DNA from 4 places in the Bradyrhizobium sp. 482_C4_N1_8 genome. Region 3 is predicted to be linked to each of the others. Evidence: predicted binding sites of a transcription regulator. Region 3 holds the regulator's gene; each other region holds the start of a gene.
The links. The regulator PhoB, encoded in region 3, activates phosphate uptake and scavenging genes when phosphate is short. The targets are predictions, from matches to a motif close to TGTCATNNANCTGTCAT.

Region 1 (4,208 bases), 3.4 Mb from region 3:
TACCGCGCTCGGCGGCGCCGACGGCAAAGCCGCCGAGGTCGTAGTCGCCGTCCTTGTAGAGGTCGGGCATCTCGGCGGTTTCGCCCCCGATCAGGGCGCAGCCGGATTCGCGGCAGCCTTCGGCGACACCGGCGACGATCGAGGCGGTCGCCTCCGGGTCGAGCTTGCCGCAGGCGAAATAGTCGAGGAAGAACAACGGCTCGGCGCCCTGTACCACGAGGTCGTTGACGCTCATGGCGACGAGGTCGATGCCGATCCCGCCATGCAGGCCGGTCTCGATCGCGATCTTGACCTTGGTGCCGACCCCGTCGGTGGCGGCGACCAGGACGGGGTCCTTGAAACCGGCCGCCTTTAGGTCGAACAGGCCGCCGAATCCGCCAATCTCGGCGTCGGCGCCGGGCCGCGCGGTGGCGCGCACCAACGGCTTGATCAGATCGACCAGGCGGTTGCCCGCGTCGATATCGACGCCTGAATCGGCGTAAGTGAGGCCGTTTTTGCGGTCGGTCATGCCCGATTTCCAGTGGGTTTGCGGCTGGTTACGTCGAATTCCGGGGACGCGCAATGGCAAGCGTGGCGCCCCGCCCTATACTATGTAGATATCAACCGGTTCAGCCTTCAAACGGGCCGGATTCGAGGTCAGGCCGGGTGCCAGGAAGCGCCGCGTGAGTATTCCGAATATCATTACCCTGGGCCGCATCATGCTGGTCCCAATCATCGTCTGGGCCATCGTGTCGAGCCAAATGGAGGTTGCGTTCGCCGTCTTCCTCATTGCCGGCGTCAGCGACGCGGTCGACGGCTTCCTCGCCAAGCGCTTCAACATGACGAGCGAGCTCGGCGCCCTGCTCGATCCGCTCGCGGACAAGGCGCTGCTGGTCTCGATCTATCTGGCACTGGGGATCTGGGGCGACATCCCGCGCTGGATCGTGATCCTGGTGGTGTCGCGCGACATCATGATCGTCGCCGCCGTGATCGTGTCCTGGCTGTTCGACAAGCCGGTCGAGATGAAGCCGTCGAAGGTGTCGAAGCTCAACACCGCCGCCCAGGTGGCCTATGCGGCGCTGGTGCTGGCCTCCCTGGCCTTCGGCTTCAAACCGGCGCCTTATGATATGATCCTGATGGGCCTCGTCACGGTCTTCACGCTCTCTTCCGTGTCGCTCTATCTCGTCGAGTGGCTGCGGCACATGAGTACGATCGAAGCCAAGTAGCACGATCGAGGCCAAATGAGCCGGGATGCGGCCCCGCAAAAGGCCAACTCCCGCTCGATGACGTCGAATCTCTTCAAACGAAGCCGGCGTGCCGGCACGGAGCACAGCAAGCGTGGCAGGCCGCGTTCATCCCCGACAATTGGCATTCTCGCTTCCGCACGCGGAAAGCCTCAGCCGGGATAATTTCCTCGAAGGCCCCGCCAACGAAGCCGGTCTTGCCCTCATCGACGCCTGGCCTGAATGGCCGAACCGGATCATGTGGCTGGCCGGCCCGGAAGGAAGCGGCAAGAGCCATCTCGCCGCGATCTGGGCCGAGGCTTCCGGCGCCCGCTCGACCACAGCCAATGGGCTGACCGCCGAAAACGTCCCGGGCGCGCTCGCCACCGGCGCGCTGGTGGTCGAGGATCTCAGGGCAAAAGAGCTCGACGAGCGGGCCCTGTTTCATCTGATGAACCTCGCCCGCGAGGATGGGGCCTACCTGCTCTTCACCGGCCGCGAGGTACCGGCGTCGCTCGAGATCGAGCTGCGCGACCTGCGCTCGCGGCTGCGCGCGGTGCCTGTGATCTCGCTGCTGCCGCCCGACGACCAGCTCTTCCGCGGCCTGATCGTCAAGTTCTGCGCCGACCGCCAGCTCGCCGTGGATGAGAGCGTGGTCAGCTACCTCGCTACCCGCCTGGAGCGCTCTTCGGCGGCCGCACGGGAGGCCGTTGAGCTGCTCGACAGCGAGGCCCTGCGCCTCGGTCGCCCCGTCACGCGGGCGCTGGCCGCCGAGCTGCTTCGGGACGCCTGACCCTTCCGCCCTGGCTCCAAGGCCGCTTGACGCGGCGCAGCGGCGGAACATCAATGTCATCGAAACGTCATCGGACTAACACATGCTCCCGCCGGTTTTGCGCATAAGTCGCAAATTGGGGCGAACTGGATGGATCGACTTCTGATGGACTCTGCGCAAGCTGTTGAAATTAAAGAAAAAGCCCCGGAGACCGAGGGCCTGCCGGCGATTGCCTCAAGTCCCGAGCGCTTCATCAATCGCGAGCTCTCCTGGCTGCACTTCAACCGCCGCGTCCTCGAGGAAGCGGTCAATCCCAGCCACCCCATGCTGGAGCGGGTGCGATTCCTGTCGATTTCAGCGAATAACCTCGACGAGTTCTTCATGGTCCGCGTCGCCGGCATCAAGGCCCAGATCCGCGAGGGCATCGCCGAGCGCAGCCCCGACGGCCTGACGCCGTCCGAGCAGCTCGCGCTGATCAACCGCACCGTCTCGCAGCTTGCCTCCGACCAGCAGGCGATCTGGCGCGACCTGCGCGGCACGCTGGCCGACGTCGGCATCGTGCTGGTCGACGGCAAGGACGTCACCAAGGCGGAACGGACCTGGATCGAGGACTACTTCCTCAACAACGTGTTTCCGCTGCTGACCCCGCTCGCGATCGACCCGGCTCACCCCTTCCCGTTCATTCCGAGCCTCGGCTTCACCATCGCGCTCCAGCTGACGCGCGCCGCCGACGGCAAGCAGATGAACGCGCTGATTCGTATGCCCGGCAAGATCGACCGCTTCATCCGGTTGCCGGCCGAGGGCAAGGTCGTGCGGCTGATCTCGCTCGAGCAGGCGACCGGGCTGTTCATCAACCGCCTGTTCCCCGGCTACAATCTCCACGGCCAGGGCGCCTTCCGCATCATCCGCGACTCCGAGCTCGAAATCGAGGAAGAGGCCGAAGACCTCGTCCGCCTGTTCGAGACCGCTCTGAAGCGCCGCCGCCGCGGGTCGGTGATCCGGCTCGAGATCGACGGCAAGATGCCGGAGGAGCTGCGCAGCTTCGTGCAGCATGCGCTGTCGGCCGCCGACGACGAGGTCTTCCTGGTCGACGGCGTGCTCGCCATGAACGAGCTCTCGCAGCTCACCCGCCTCGACCGGCCCGATCTCGAATTCACCCCTTACGTACCGCGCCATCCCGAGCGCGTGCGCGAGCATGGCGGCGACATCTTTGCCGCGATCCGGCAGAAGGACCTCGTCGTCCATCATCCCTACGAATCCTTCGACGTGGTGGTGCAGTTCCTGCAGCAGGCCGCCCGCGATCCCGATGTCGTCGCGATCAAGCAGACGCTCTACCGCACCTCCAACAACTCCCCGATTGTGCGCACGCTGGCGGAAGCCGCCGAAGCCGGCAAGTCCGTCACCGCGCTGATCGAATTGAAGGCGCGCTTCGACGAGGAGGCCAACATCCGCTGGGCCCGCGACCTCGAACGCGCCGGCGTGCAGGTCGTCTACGGCTTCCTCGAACTGAAGACGCACGCGAAGCTCTCGATGGTGGTGCGCCGCGAGGGCGGCGGCCTCACCACCTACGTCCACACCGGCACCGGCAATTATCACCCCGTCACCGCACGTATCTACACCGACCTCTCCTACTTCACCTCGGATCCGACCATCGGCCGCGACGCCGCGCGCGTGTTCAATTTCATCACCGGTTATGCCGCGCCGAGCGATCTGGAAAAGATGGCGGTGTCGCCGCTGACGTTGCGCAAGCGCATCATCGAGCACATCCAAGGCGAGACCGCGCATGCGCGGCATGGCCGCCCCGGCGCGGTCTGGATGAAGATGAATGCGCTGGTCGACCCCGACATCATCGACGCGCTCTACGAGGCCTCACAAGCCGGCGTCCAGGTCGAGCTCGTCGTGCGCGGCATCTGCTGCCTCAGGCCCGGCATTCCAGGCCTGTCGGAGAACATCCGCGTCAAGTCGATCATCGGGCGCTTCCTGGAACACGGCCGAATCTACTGTTTCGGCATGGGCCAGGGCCTGCCGAGCGCGAAAGCGGCTGTGTATATCTCCTCGGCCGACATGATGCCACGCAACCTCGACCGCCGCGTCGAGGTGCTGTGTCCGCTGCAAAATCCCACGGTGCATCAGCAGGTTCTCGAACAGATCATGGTCGCGAATCTGAAGGACAATGAGCAGAGCTGGCAATTGTTGCCGGACGGGTCCTCGACGCGTATGAAGACCGCGAAGGG
Region 2 (4,208 bases), 8.2 Mb from region 3:
CCGTCCGCGTCGGCAAGCTGTTCCTGACGCCGTTCGGCTACGCGATGTTCGTCAGCCCCCTGAAGTGGCTGTTCATGCTCGCGCCACTCGCGATGGTGTTCGTGATCTCGGCGGGCATCAACCGTCTCGCCCCCTCGACCGCGCAGATCCTGTTCTGGGTGTTCGCGGCGCTGATGGGCATCTCGCTGTCCTCGATCTTCCTGGTGTTCACGCACACCTCGATCGTGCGGGTGTTCTTCATCACCGCGGCCACGTTTGGCGCACTGAGCCTCTACGGCTACACCACCAAGCGTGATCTGACCGGGATGGGCTCGTTCCTGTTCATGGGCCTGATCGGCATCATCATCGCGAGCCTGGTCAACCTGTTCCTGGCGAGCACGATGCTGCAGTTCATCGTCTCGGTGGTGGGCGTGCTGGTGTTCGCGGGCCTCACCGCCTGGGATACCCAGCGGCTGAAGAACGACTACATCTACGGCTACGCCTCGGCCGGCGGTGACATCGCAGAGCGTGCGGCCATCACCGGCGCACTGTCGCTGTACCTGAACTTCATCAACCTGTTCACGCTGCTCCTGCAGCTCCTTGGCCAGCGCGACTAAGCGCTTCGACGAGAGAACGGATACGAACCCCGGCCGAGAGGCCGGGGTTTTTGTTTGGGCCGGGATGCGCGACGCCCCCCCGCTTGTCATCGCCCGCCTTGTGCGCAATTGCGCACTGGGGCGGGCGATCCAGTACGCCGCAGCGGCTCGGTTCTAGCCGCGCTGTCTCGGAGTACTGGATGCCCCCCTGCGCGGGGCATGACAGCGGAGAAGATTGGAGGGCTGCTGCGCTGGCAATGACGGAGCATGGGGAAGCGGCGTTGCCCCTTCCAGTGACCGCGGGAAGGCTCTAATCTCGCCGCCATGTCCGCACCTGAGATCAGGCCCGCCATTGAGGCCGACCTTCCCGCCATCACCGCCATCTACAAGCAGGCCGTCCGCGAGGGCACCGCGACATTCGAGCTGGCGCCGCCGGATCTGGCCGAGATGACGCGCCGCTACCGCGCGCTGATCGACGGCGGCTATCCCTATTTCGTCGCCATCCTCGATCGTAGCGTCGCCGGCTATGCCTATGCCGGCGCCTACCGACCGCGGCCGGCCTACCGCTTCACGGTCGAGAACTCGATCTATCTCGATCCCGCGTTCCACCGCCGCGGCATCGGCTCATTGCTGCTGGACCGGCTGATCGCTGAATGCGAGGCGCGCGGCTTCCGCCAGATGATCGCGGTGATCGGCGATTCCGCCAATGCCGGCTCGATCGGCGTGCACACGCGCGGCGGTTTCAAGATGATCGGCACGCATCCCAATGTTGGCCTGAAATTCGGCCGCTGGCTCGACACGGTGATGATGCAGCGGGATCTGGGCGAGGGCGCGAGTACGGTGCCGAAATAACCTCGGTCTCGTAGGGTGGGCAAAGCGACTTGTCCGCCGTAGCTCGGAGAGCGAAGGCGGAAGCGTGCCCAGCATGCCCGGTGATTGAGGAAAGATGGTGGGCACGGCGCGGTGCGCCTTTGCCCACACTACGGCACCGTCCGTAAGGCTAAACCACCGCCAATTTTCGATCGATCACCAGCAGCACGCGCTCGAGCTCGTGGCCGCGGCGCAGGATCAGGCCGGTCGCCGAGATCACGCTGTACATGCCCTGCTTGCGCGCCAGCCGCGGGTCCTTCTCGATGCGATAGATCGGCACCTCCGAGGCGCGGCGGAAGACCGAGAACACCGCGCGGTCCTTCAGGAAGTCGATGGCATAGTCGCGCCACTCGCCGTCGGCGACCATGCGGCCGTACAGGTTGAGGATGCGGTTCAGTTCCAGCCGGTTGAATGTCACCCGGTTGGGTTGGGCATTCGCAGCGGTGGGGCGCGCCACGGCGCGCTGCTCGCTCGGATCGGCATCCTCCGGCGTCAGACTCATCGAGCGCCTCCTCATCTCGCGGCATGATCGCATCCGCGAAGGACCGTCCCCGGAACCGCGGATCATGACAATTGCATGATCGCGCCAACTGTTCCCCGCCGCAAGGGGCTCTTCACTCAACTGATTGAATCGGGTGCGAATCGGAGCACACGCAGGAGTGGAATTCTGTCGCGGCAAACCGTCACGGGATCGTTAGAAGGAATCTTGATATCGCCGCTTTTCCGCCAAGCGCCTGCCGCCCTGCATTGCGAAAAGACCTGTGTGCGTTGACCCGGTCCTTTCGGTTCCGGATTCCTCAGCCCCCAGCCCCCCGGGGCCGTCAGGATCGGGTCTGTACGCGCGACAAGGAGGGCCAACGCAAGTTGGTCCTTTTTGGTTTGTGCCGAGATGTTTCCGGCACGACCAACTTCTCTCTGATTAACGCGAAGACAACTCTCACCCCTCATCGTGGGGAGCCGCGAAGCGGTGACTCGCAGGATGAAGGCCGCGCTGCATCAGCCGCGCCTGCATGGTTCTCGCGGCGATGCGTAGCATCGTCCGCCTCGCGCGCGAGGGCGCGCTCCTCACCATGAGGCGTGAGAGCGAGTGCGACGTTGGCGAGAGAGATCGGATCTAGTGCAGCGACGTGTACGCCGCGCCAAGCATCGCACCCGGCTTCTCACGGCTGCCGTCCTGGACATAGACCACAGCGCCGTCGACGCCGTCGCGCGTGAGATTTTCCAACGGCACCGTCCAGCTTTCCGGACGCCCGTTCCAGTCGCCGACCTTGAGCAGGTTGCGCACGACGTTGTGATAGGTGATCTGCTGTCCGCGATTTTCGCCGCGGCTGATTGCGATCGGCACCGATTTCGTGATCGAGCAGATCCAGACCTCACCGTGCGAGACCGCCGACTCCTTGCTCGCCGCCACCGACACGTTGATCTGCTTGCCTGCAAGCGACATCGTCACCGGCACGCTCATTACGCCTGTGCCGTTGTCGGTCTTGCCGATCGCGCTCTCGATGCCGGCGCGATCGCTGCCGATGACATGCGTCGAACCGTTGACCACGACTTGCGGCGTATAGACCTCGCGGTCGCCGCGCATGCGCGAATAGGCGCGCTGCCGCGCCGAGAAGCGCGAATCCGCAAGCGTGTCCTTCCAGCCGAGATAATCCCAATAGTCGATCGGCATGCTCAGCGCGATGATCGACGGGTCGTTGGAGAGATCGCCGATGACCTGGTCGGCGGGCGGGCAGGAGGAGCAGCCCTGCGATGTGAAGAGCTCGACTACGGCGCGAGGATCAGCCTCGGCGGGACGGATGACGGCGACGATGGCGCAGATACCAAGTGCTCCCGACCAGAGTGCACCGGACCAGCGCGAAACCAGATTAGAAGCCATCATTGCAGTCATGTTGAACGTCACACCTCGCACGCGTGGGGGAAGATCCTATCGCCTGATGGTCACCGTAGTCTTACGGGCATCGTACACTCAACCGTCCGGGGCGAGGTTTTCCGCCGGGCGGGACCATCGGACGCGTGTTCTAACGCACGAAGGCGGCCTTGTGATAGGCCGCCCTCGTTTAACCTTCTACTCACGTCGCGGTGAGCCACCGTTCACAAATTCGCGCTTAGGCCGCGAGCTTGCGCAGCACGTAGTGCAGAATGCCGCCGTTCCGGTAGTAATCGAGCTCATCCAGCGTATCGATGCGGCAAAGCAGCGAAACCCGCTGCAACGAACCGTCGCCGGAGACGATCTCCGCGGTCAGCTTCTGACGCGGCTTCAGGTCGCCGACCAGGCCGCGCAGCGTGACCTTCTCGTCGCCCTTCAGGCCGAGCGACGACCAGGAGGTGCCTTCCTCGAAGGTCAGCGGCAGCACGCCCATGCCGACCAGGTTGGAGCGGTGGATACGCTCGAAGCTCTGGCAGATCACGGCGCGGACGCCGAGCAGGCGCGTGCCCTTCGCAGCCCAGTCGCGCGAGGAACCGTTGCCGTATTCGGCACCGGCGAACACCACCAGCGGCACCTGCTCCTGCTGGTACTTCATCGCGGCGTCGTAGATCGACATCTGCTCGCCGTCGGGCCAGTGCTTGGTGAGACCGCCTTCCGGGATATTTCCGTCAGCGCCCTTCAGCATGAAGTTCTTGATGCGGATGTTGGCGAAGGTGCCGCGCATCATCACTTCATGGTTGCCGCGACGCGTGCCGTACTGGTTGAAGTCGGCCGGACGCACCTGGTGTTCGCTGAGATATTTGCCGGCGGGCGAGGTGAGCTTGATCGAACCG
Region 3 (4,208 bases):
TTCGCCGCGCACTTCGCTGACGATGTCGGGATAACGATCGATCACGGAGGCGAGCTTCTGCTTGAGCAGCAGCGACATCTTCTGCACGTGGTCGAAGAAGCCGGGCTTGAGCATGACGTCGAGCACGGCATTGGCAGCCGAGATCGCGAGGGGATTGCCGCCGAAGGTCGAGCCGTGCGAGCCGGGCCCCATGCCGGCAGCCGCGTCCGCGGTCGCCAGCACCGCGCCGATCGGGAAGCCACCACCGAGCGCCTTGGCCAGCGACATCACGTCAGGCGTGACGCCGGTGCGGCGATGCGCGAACAGATCGCCGGTGCGGCCCATGCCAGTCTGCACCTCGTCGAACGCGAGCAGCAGGCCCTTCTCATCGCAGAGCTGGCGCAACGCCTTCAGGAAGGCGGGCGTTGCCGAACGCACGCCGCCCTCGCCCTGGATCGGCTCGATCAGGATGCCGGCGGTCTGCGGACCGATCGCCTTCTTGACGGCTTCGATATCGCCATGCGGGACCTGGTCGAAGCCGTCCATCGGCGGGCCAAACCCTTCGAGATATTTTGCCGAACCGGTCGCGGCGAGCGTTGCCAGCGTGCGGCCGTGGAAGGCGCCTTCGAAGGTGATGATGCGGTAACGTTCCGGATGACCCTTGGAGAAGTGATGATGGCGGACCAGCTTGATCACACCTTCCAGCGCTTCGGCGCCGGAATTGCAGAAGAACACGAAGTCCGCGAAGCTTTCGTTGCACAGACGCGCGGCGAGCTTCTCGCCGTCCGGGCTCTGGAACAGGTTCGACATGTGCCAGAGTTTGGTGGCCTGCTCTTGCAACGCCTTGACCAACGCAGGATGAGCATGGCCGAGCGCATTCACCGCCACACCCGAGGTGAAATCGAGATAGCGATCGCCATTGGTCGCAATCAGCCAGCAGCCTTCACCGCGCTCGAAACCGAGGTCGGACCTGGCGAAAACGGGGAGCAAATGCGGCGCTGCGCTGTTAGTCATGACGATCACTTGAATGTTGCGGACGGTGTGAGCGTGCATTGCGCAACGCACCATTGACCGGCCCGGAAAACGAAACGTGCCGCCTTTTAAGGGCGGCACGCCTGACTATCTTATGCCTGGTGAAACCGGTGTCAATGCCGCCCGGAAAGCCTCGCGAAACGCAGAATCCGTAGTCTTGCGGTGGCGATTTTGCGTATTTCCGCCACGGAACATGTGGAAGCGAGTCGGCGGACTCTTGCGCGTGAGTCACGCCATATTGTAGCGTTTGGCTTGTCAGATACGACATCTCGTGCAGCAGTTCTGATCCTCTAAGTCCTCATGTACCGGCGTAAGCGTTCGGGCGCATCTGGTGCGCCCGGCGAGCCTTAAGGGATTCTGGCGGCACGGGTTTTTCGAAGCTTAGGCATTCGCCGTGCGGCCGCCAGGATGGCAGGCGCCGGCGAAGGAAAGGGTGCAATGACCGTTTTGACCTGGTCGGATGATCGCGTCGAGCAGCTGAAAAAGCTCTGGGAGGCCGGACTTTCGGCCAGCCAGATCGCCGCTGAACTCGGCAATGTGACCCGCAATGCCGTAATCGGCAAAGTGCACCGGCTCGGCCTGTCGGGCCGCGCCAAGAGCCCTTCATCGGCAGCGCCGCGGCCGCGCAAGGCGCGCCCCGCCCAGCACATGATGCGGGTGACACGCCCGATCGCGCGCGGCAACACCGCGCTGGCGCAGGCCTTCGAAGTCGAGGTCGAGGCCGAACCGGTCACCTACGACAACGTCGTGCCGATGAGCCAGCGGCTGTCGCTGCTGGAGCTGAACGAGGCCACCTGCCACTGGCCGGTCGGCGATCCCTCGAGCCCGGATTTCTTCTTCTGCGGCGGCAAGGCGCTCTCCGGCCTGCCCTACTGCGCCCAGCACTCGCGCGTGGCGTATCAGCCCGCGGCCGATCGCCGGCGCGCGCCGGCGAAGCCGGGTCCGCGCTGAAGTCGTTCTGAGCTCAGAAAGGAGCCGTCACACGATGGCGGCTCAACAAATCCGATGTCGTCCCGGACAAGCGCGCCTCGAGCGCGCGCAGATCCGGGACCCTTAACCACCGCAAGATGTGGCTACGGGGACTCGGAGTTACCTTTTCACAAAATAACCGCTCGCTGTGGGTGTCCCGGACCCGCGCTTGCGCTTGTCCGGGACGACACCGAGAGTGTGGCCGCAGCTCACCGAGCTACGCCTGCTCCGCCTTCGCAAAGCGATCGTCCAGTGCGTAGCCCGCGCCGCGGACGGTGCGGATCGGGTCCTGCTCGCGGCCGAGATTGAGCAGCTTGCGCAGGCGGCCGATATGGACGTCGACGGTGCGCTCGTCGATGTAGATGTCACGGCCCCAGACGCTGTCGAGCAGCTGCTCGCGCGAGAACACGCGGCCGGGATGCTCCAGGAAGAACTCCAGCAGGCGATATTCGGTCGGACCGAGATCGATCGGCCGGCCCGAGCGCGCCACGCGGCGCTTGTCGCGGTCGAGCTCGATGTCGCCATAGGCGAGCACGGTGGCGAGCCGCTCGGGGCTGGCGCGCCTGAGCAGGCCCTTCACGCGTGCCAGCAGCTCCGGCACCGAGAACGGCTTGACGATGTAGTCGTCGGCGCCGGTCGCAAGGCCCCGCACCCGCTCGCTCTCCTCGCCGCGCGCGGTGAGCATGATGATCGGGAGCTGCTTGGTCTCGGGCCGGGTGCGCAGCCGCCGGCACAGCTCGATGCCGGAGAGGCCCGGCAGCATCCAGTCGAGCACGATCAAATCGGGGATGTGCTCCTTGAGGCGGGTGTCGGCGTCGTCGCCGCGCATCACCGTCTCGACGTCATAGCCGTCGCCTTCGAGGTTGTAGCGGAGAAGCTCGGTGAGAGCTTCCTCGTCCTCAACCACCATAATGCGTGCGCCCATGGTGTTCGTCGCTCCTTAAGTGTTCGGGACCGTCGTGGCGAAGGTCGTCATGTCGCCCTTCGGCCGCTTGTCGGTGATCGCCTGGCCCTCGATCATGTAGAACACGGTCTCGGCGATGTTGGTGGCGTGGTCACCGATGCGCTCGATGTTCTTGGCGCAGAACATCAGATGGATGCAGAACGAGATGTTGCGCGGATCCTCCATCATGTAGGTGAGGAGCTCGCGGAACAGCGAGGTGCAGATGGCGTCGACTTCCTCGTCGCCCTTCCACACCGCCATCGCCGCCGGCAGATCGTGCGCGGCATAGGCATCCAGCACCGACTTGACTTGTTGCTGCACGAGGTCGGTCATGTGCTCCAGACCGCGGAACAGCTTGAGCGGATGGAAATCCGTCTCCAGCGCCGCGACGCGCTTGCCCATGTTCTTGGCGAGGTCGCCGATCCGCTCGAGATCGGTCGCGACGCGCATGGCGCCGACGATCTCGCGCAGATCCACCGCCATCGGCTGGCGGCGCGCGATGGTGAGAACGGCGCGCTCCTCGATCTTCTTCTGGAGCGCGTCGAGCTCGGCGTCGATGGTCACGACGCGCTGGCCGAGCGCGACGTCGCGGCGGATAAGCGCGTCGACGGAATCGACGATCATGCGCTCGGCGATGCCGCCCATCTCGGCGACCAGGCGCGTGAGCTCCTGGAGGTCGGTGTCGAAGGCCTTTGCGGTATGTTCAGAACCCATGTTCCGTCTCCTCAGCCGAACCGGCCGGTGATGTAATCCTGCGTGCGCCGGTCGGTCGGCGACGTGAAGATCTTGCTGGTGTCGTCGAACTCGATCAGCTCGCCGAGATACATGAAGGCGGTCTTGTCGGAGACGCGCGCCGCCTGCTGCATGTTGTGGGTGACGATCGCGATCGTGTAGTTCTCGGACAGCTCCTGGATCAGCTCCTCGACCTTGGCGGTCGAGATCGGGTCGAGCGCCGAGCAGGGCTCGTCGAACAAGATCACCTCGGGCCGCACCGCGACCGTGCGGGCGATGCAGAGGCGCTGCTGCTGGCCGCCGGAGAGCGACAGGCCGGAGGCGTTGAGCTTGTCCTTGACCTCGTTCCACAGCGCGCCACCGCGCAGCGCCTTCTCGACGCGGTCGTCCATCTCGGACTTCGAGATCTTCTCGTAAAGGCGGATGCCGAAGGCGATGTTCTCGTAGATCGTCATCGGGAACGGCGTCGGCTTCTGGAACACCATGCCGACGCGGGCGCGCAGCAAATTGAGGTCCAGCTTGGGGTCGAGGACGTTGGTCTGGTCGAGCATGA
Region 4 (4,208 bases), 5.6 Mb from region 3:
GTCGAACGCCTCGGGCTCGGCCACCACGATCTCGGCGAGCGGATAGCGCGCCTTGACGGCCGTGGCGACGCCCGCGATCAGGCCGCCGCCGGAGGCCGGTGCCACCACGATGTCGGGACTGAGGGCGAGCGCAGCCATGTCCTCGGCGATCTCACGACCTGCGGTGCCCTGCCCCGCGATCACGAACGGATCGTCATAGGGCCTGACCAATGTCGCGCCGCGCTTCTCGGCGATGCCGCGCGAGATCGCCTCGCGGTCGTCGCGGTCGCGATCATACAGCACGACCTCGGCGCCATAGGATTTGGTGCGCTCGCGCTTCGACAGCGGCGCATCCGCGGGCATCACGATGGTCGCATGCATGTCGAGGATCTTTGCAGCCGCCGCGACGCCCTGGGCGTGGTTGCCGGACGAGAACGCGACGACGCCGCCGGCGCGCTTGTCCTGCGGGATCGAGGCGACCTTGTTGAAGGCGCCGCGGAACTTGAAGGAGCCGGTGCGCTGGAGCATCTCCGGCTTCAGGAAGACCTTTGCGCCGACGCGCTCGTTGAGCACGGGAAAGGACAACAGCGGGGTGCGGATGGCGAAGGGCGCGATCACGCGTGCTGCTGCTTCGATATCGGCAGGGCCGATTGGGAGGAGATGTTCGGTCATGCCTGATGTTATCGCGCCGGACGAGGCGCGGGGCAAGACACCTGCGCGCGATGAACCTTGGTTTTCAGGCTACGAAACTAACCGGCTCCGCCCCATTCCTGCCAGGAAGCACCGCGCCAACCGCCTTGATGCTGTCCACAAACGCCCTCGCCGAGGCCTCCCAGGTGTAATTGGCGGCGAATTCGACGCAGTCCTGCCGGGAGACGTCGAGCGCCGCGAAGCAGGCGTTGCGCAGATCATGATCGAGGGCGCCGACCGGTGCATCGCCGATCACGTCGCGAGGGCCCTTCACCGGGAAGGCCGCGACCGGCAGGCCGCTGGCGAGCGCTTCCAGCAGGACCAGGCCGAACGTGTCGGTCTTGCTGGGGAACACGAACACGTCGGCCGCAGCATAGATTGCCGCCAGCGCCTCGCCGTGCTTCTCGCCCAGGAAGATCGCATCCGGATAGGCTTCTTCCAGCGCGACCCGCGCCGGGCCGTCGCCGACGATCACCTTGGTGCCGGGCAGATCGAGATCGAGAAACGCCTCGAGATTCTTCTCCACCGCGATCCGGCCGACCGAGAGAAACACTGGCGCCGGCAGGCAGAGGTCGATCCCACGGGGGTGGAACAGGCTCGTGTCGACGCCGCGCGGCCACAGCACGACGTTGTCGAAGCCACGTTCACCAAGCTCGCGGGCGAGCGCAGGCGTCGCCGCCATCACGGCGCGGCTGGGCGCGTGAAATCGGCGCAGCGCCCGCCAGATCAGGGATTCCGGAACCGGCACGCGGGCGCGGACATATTCGGGAAAGCGGGTGTGGAAGCTGCTCGTGAACGGCAGCTTGCGCTGGCGGCAGTAGCGGCGGACCATCAGGCCGATCGGCCCCTCCGTCGCGATGTGGATGCTGTCGGGGCGCGCCTCTTCGATCAGCTTCGCGATTCGCGCCGGGCGCGGCATGGCGAGCCGCACGTCGCGGTAGCTCGGCATCGCAAAGGTGCGGAACGATTGCGGCGTCAGGAACGTGAACTCGACGCCGAGCCCCTTGGCGGCGTCTGCGAGCTTGGTCAGCGTCCGAACCACACCATTGACTTGCGGGTGCCAGGCGTCGGTCGCGACCAGGATGCGCATCAAGCGGCCCTTGCTGCGACCTGCGGGACCTGTGCCGGCTTCCGCGCCTGATCTGCCCAGGTGATGATCTCGAAATGACCGTCGTCATGCTCGACCAGCGCCGTGCAGCTCTCGACCCAGTCGCCGCAGTTCATGTAGCGGATGCCGGCCTCGTCGCGGATCACGGCATAGTGGATGTGGCCGCAGATCACGCCGTCGGCGTCGTGACGCCGCGCTTCGGCGGCGAGCGCCTGCTCGAACGCGCCGATATAGTTGACGGCGTTCTTGACCTTCTGCTTGGCCCATTGCGACAGCGACCAATAGGGCACCTTGAACATGCGCCGGAAGAAGTTGACGAAGCGATTCATCTGGATCGCGAAGTCGTAGGCCTTGTCGCCGAGATGGGCGAGCCAGCGCGCGTTCTGCACCACGAGATCGAAGATGTCGCCGTGGATGACGAGGTAGCGCTTGCCGTCCACGCCGGTGTGGACGGTGTTCTCGACGACGTCGATGCCGCCGAAATGCGTGCCGTAATAGTTGCGCAGGAATTCGTCGTGATTGCCGGGAATGTAGATGACCTTGGCGCCCTTCCGCGCCTTGCGCAGCAGCTTCTGGACCAGGTCGTTATGCGACTGCGGCCAGTGCCAGCTCGATTTCAGCGCCCAGCCGTCGACGATATCGCCGACGAGATAGATCGTATCGGCATCGTGGTAGCGAAGGAAGTCGAGCAGAAGGTCGGCTTGAGAACCGCGGGCTCCGAGATGAACGTCGGAGATGAACAACGTGCGAAAGCGCCTTTCAGGGCCCTCGTCACTCACATCGTAACTTCCCATGCGACAGCCTGTAACAATATCCCGTGACAGGGGGATGACCAATGAACCTTTGAGGCACCCTCGGATACGAATCAAACCTCGCCTCGCCCGCCCCGCGAATATCAGTCGCATGCGACAATCAGGCGACATGACGCCGCAACGGCCTCCGCAAGACCCCGGAACCGATGGCTGAACAGGTTAACGGCAGCGGTCCCGCGCGCCGCCGGCGGTGCGCTCGCGGCCCGGATCAGTAAAATTTGTGGAAATGATGGATCGGCCCGTGGCCGTGGCCGACGCTGAAGCGGTCGGCGGCCGCGATCGCTGCGCTGATCCAGGCCTTGGCGTTCCGCACGGCCCGCGCGAGATCCTCGCCCCTGGCAAGCCCCGCCGCGACGGCCGAGGACAGCGAGCACCCCGTGCCGTGGGTGTTGCGGGTGGCGACGCGCGGCGCCACAAGCGCGATCGTGTTCTCGGCCTCGACGAGATAGTCGATGCTTTCGGCGCCCTCGCCGTGCCCGCCCTTGATCAGGACCGCGCGGCAGCCCAACGCCAGCAGCCGGCGCCCCTGGCTCTCGATCTCGGCCTCGCGTGTCGCGACGGGCTCGTCGAGCAGAGCCGCGGCCTCGGGCAGGTTGGGCGTGATCACCGACGCCAGCGGCATCAGCTTCCTGCGCAGGGCTTCCACGGCCTCCGCGGCGAGCAGGCGATCGCCCGAGGTTGCGACCATCACGGGATCGAGCACGATATGCCCCGGCTTCCAGCGCGACAGCGCCGCTGCGATCGCATCGATGCTGGCGGCCTGCGCCACCATGCCGATCTTCACCGCGCCGACCTCGAGATCGGAAAACACGGCATCGATCTGCGCGGTGACGAAGTCGGCAGGCACCGCGTGGATGCCGGTGACGCCTTTTGTGTTCTGCGCCGTCAGCGCCGTGATGGCGGAGGCGCCATAGACGCCGAACGCGGCAAAGGTCTTCAGGTCGGCCTGGATGCCGGCGCCGCCGCTCGAATCGGAGCCGGCGATGGTGAGCGCCACAGGCGTCGTCATGGGGCGATTTTCCGCGTTTTTGAGGCCATCGCCCCGTCCTAGCGCGCACCCCGGTCGCCCGCAAGTTCGCTTGCTAAATCCGGCCGGTTTTGGCCTATTAGCCGCCAGATATGCTTCGGAGTGACTGCAATGGTTCCTTTTTTCGTCCAGATCAAATGCAAGCTCGGCCAGTCCTACACGGTCGCCAACGCGCTTGCCGAAGCCGAGATCGCCTCCGAGATCTACTCCACGGCCGGCCATTACGATTTGCTGGTGAAGTTCTACGTCGACAAGGACACCGACATCGGCCACTTCATCAACGAGAAGGTGCAGGTGCTGCCGGGCATCCAGGACACCCTCACCATCATCACCTTCAAGGCGTTTGGCGCAAGCTAGGGTTTGCACTCACAGAGGGCCGGATGGAAAGTCCGCTTCCGAGACAGCGCAGCGGACCAATTGTGCTCAAAGTGAGTTCTTCGGATTTTAACCATCGCGCACATCATCCAGCGCTCGACACCCTCTTGCGCTGGCAAGGCTCAACGCGCTTCATCGATGACGGCCGCGTCGACATCGCGCCAATGTCCGGTCAAAAAACGGATAGTCTCCAAGCGGTTGGGGCCTTTGCATCGTA

Region 1: a site for PhoB is predicted at 2,050-2,066, ahead of AB7Z56_RS25305 (RNA degradosome polyphosphate kinase). Genes of this name have one in related genera too.
Region 2: a site for PhoB is predicted at 2,012-2,028, ahead of AB7Z56_RS02055 (DUF2794 domain-containing protein). Genes of this name have one in related genera too.
Region 4: a site for PhoB is predicted at 2,595-2,611, ahead of AB7Z56_RS14455 (UDP-2,3-diacylglucosamine diphosphatase). Genes of this name have one in related genera too.

The regions. Positions count from the first base shown of each region.
Region 1 is NZ_CP197231.1:5,225,819-5,230,026, forward strand. It holds gene purM (phosphoribosylformylglycinamidine cyclo-ligase) at 1-508, opposite strand, end outside; gene AB7Z56_RS25295 (CDP-alcohol phosphatidyltransferase family protein) at 663-1,205, shown strand; gene AB7Z56_RS25300 (DnaA ATPase domain-containing protein) at 1,318-1,995, shown strand; gene AB7Z56_RS25305 (RNA degradosome polyphosphate kinase) at 2,140-4,208, shown strand, end outside.
Region 2 is NZ_CP197231.1:431,505-435,712, reverse strand. It holds gene AB7Z56_RS02065 (Bax inhibitor-1/YccA family protein) at 1-596, shown strand, start outside; gene AB7Z56_RS02060 (GNAT family N-acetyltransferase) at 900-1,427, shown strand; gene AB7Z56_RS02055 (DUF2794 domain-containing protein) at 1,576-1,947, opposite strand; gene AB7Z56_RS02050 (DUF1223 domain-containing protein) at 2,560-3,336, opposite strand; gene acnA (aconitate hydratase AcnA) at 3,554-4,208, opposite strand, start outside.
Region 3 is NZ_CP197231.1:8,672,989-8,677,196, forward strand. It holds gene AB7Z56_RS41155 (aspartate aminotransferase family protein) at 1-993, opposite strand, end outside; gene AB7Z56_RS41160 (GcrA family cell cycle regulator) at 1,450-1,962, shown strand; gene phoB (phosphate regulon transcriptional regulator PhoB) at 2,198-2,905, opposite strand; gene phoU (phosphate signaling complex protein PhoU) at 2,921-3,637, opposite strand; gene pstB (phosphate ABC transporter ATP-binding protein PstB) at 3,649-4,208, opposite strand, start outside.
Region 4 is NZ_CP197231.1:3,116,427-3,120,634, reverse strand. It holds gene AB7Z56_RS14465 (threonine/serine dehydratase) at 1-651, opposite strand, end outside; gene AB7Z56_RS14460 (glycosyltransferase family 4 protein) at 716-1,759, opposite strand; gene AB7Z56_RS14455 (UDP-2,3-diacylglucosamine diphosphatase) at 1,759-2,571, opposite strand; gene thiD (bifunctional hydroxymethylpyrimidine kinase/phosphomethylpyrimidine kinase) at 2,798-3,598, opposite strand; gene AB7Z56_RS14445 (Lrp/AsnC ligand binding domain-containing protein) at 3,728-3,973, shown strand.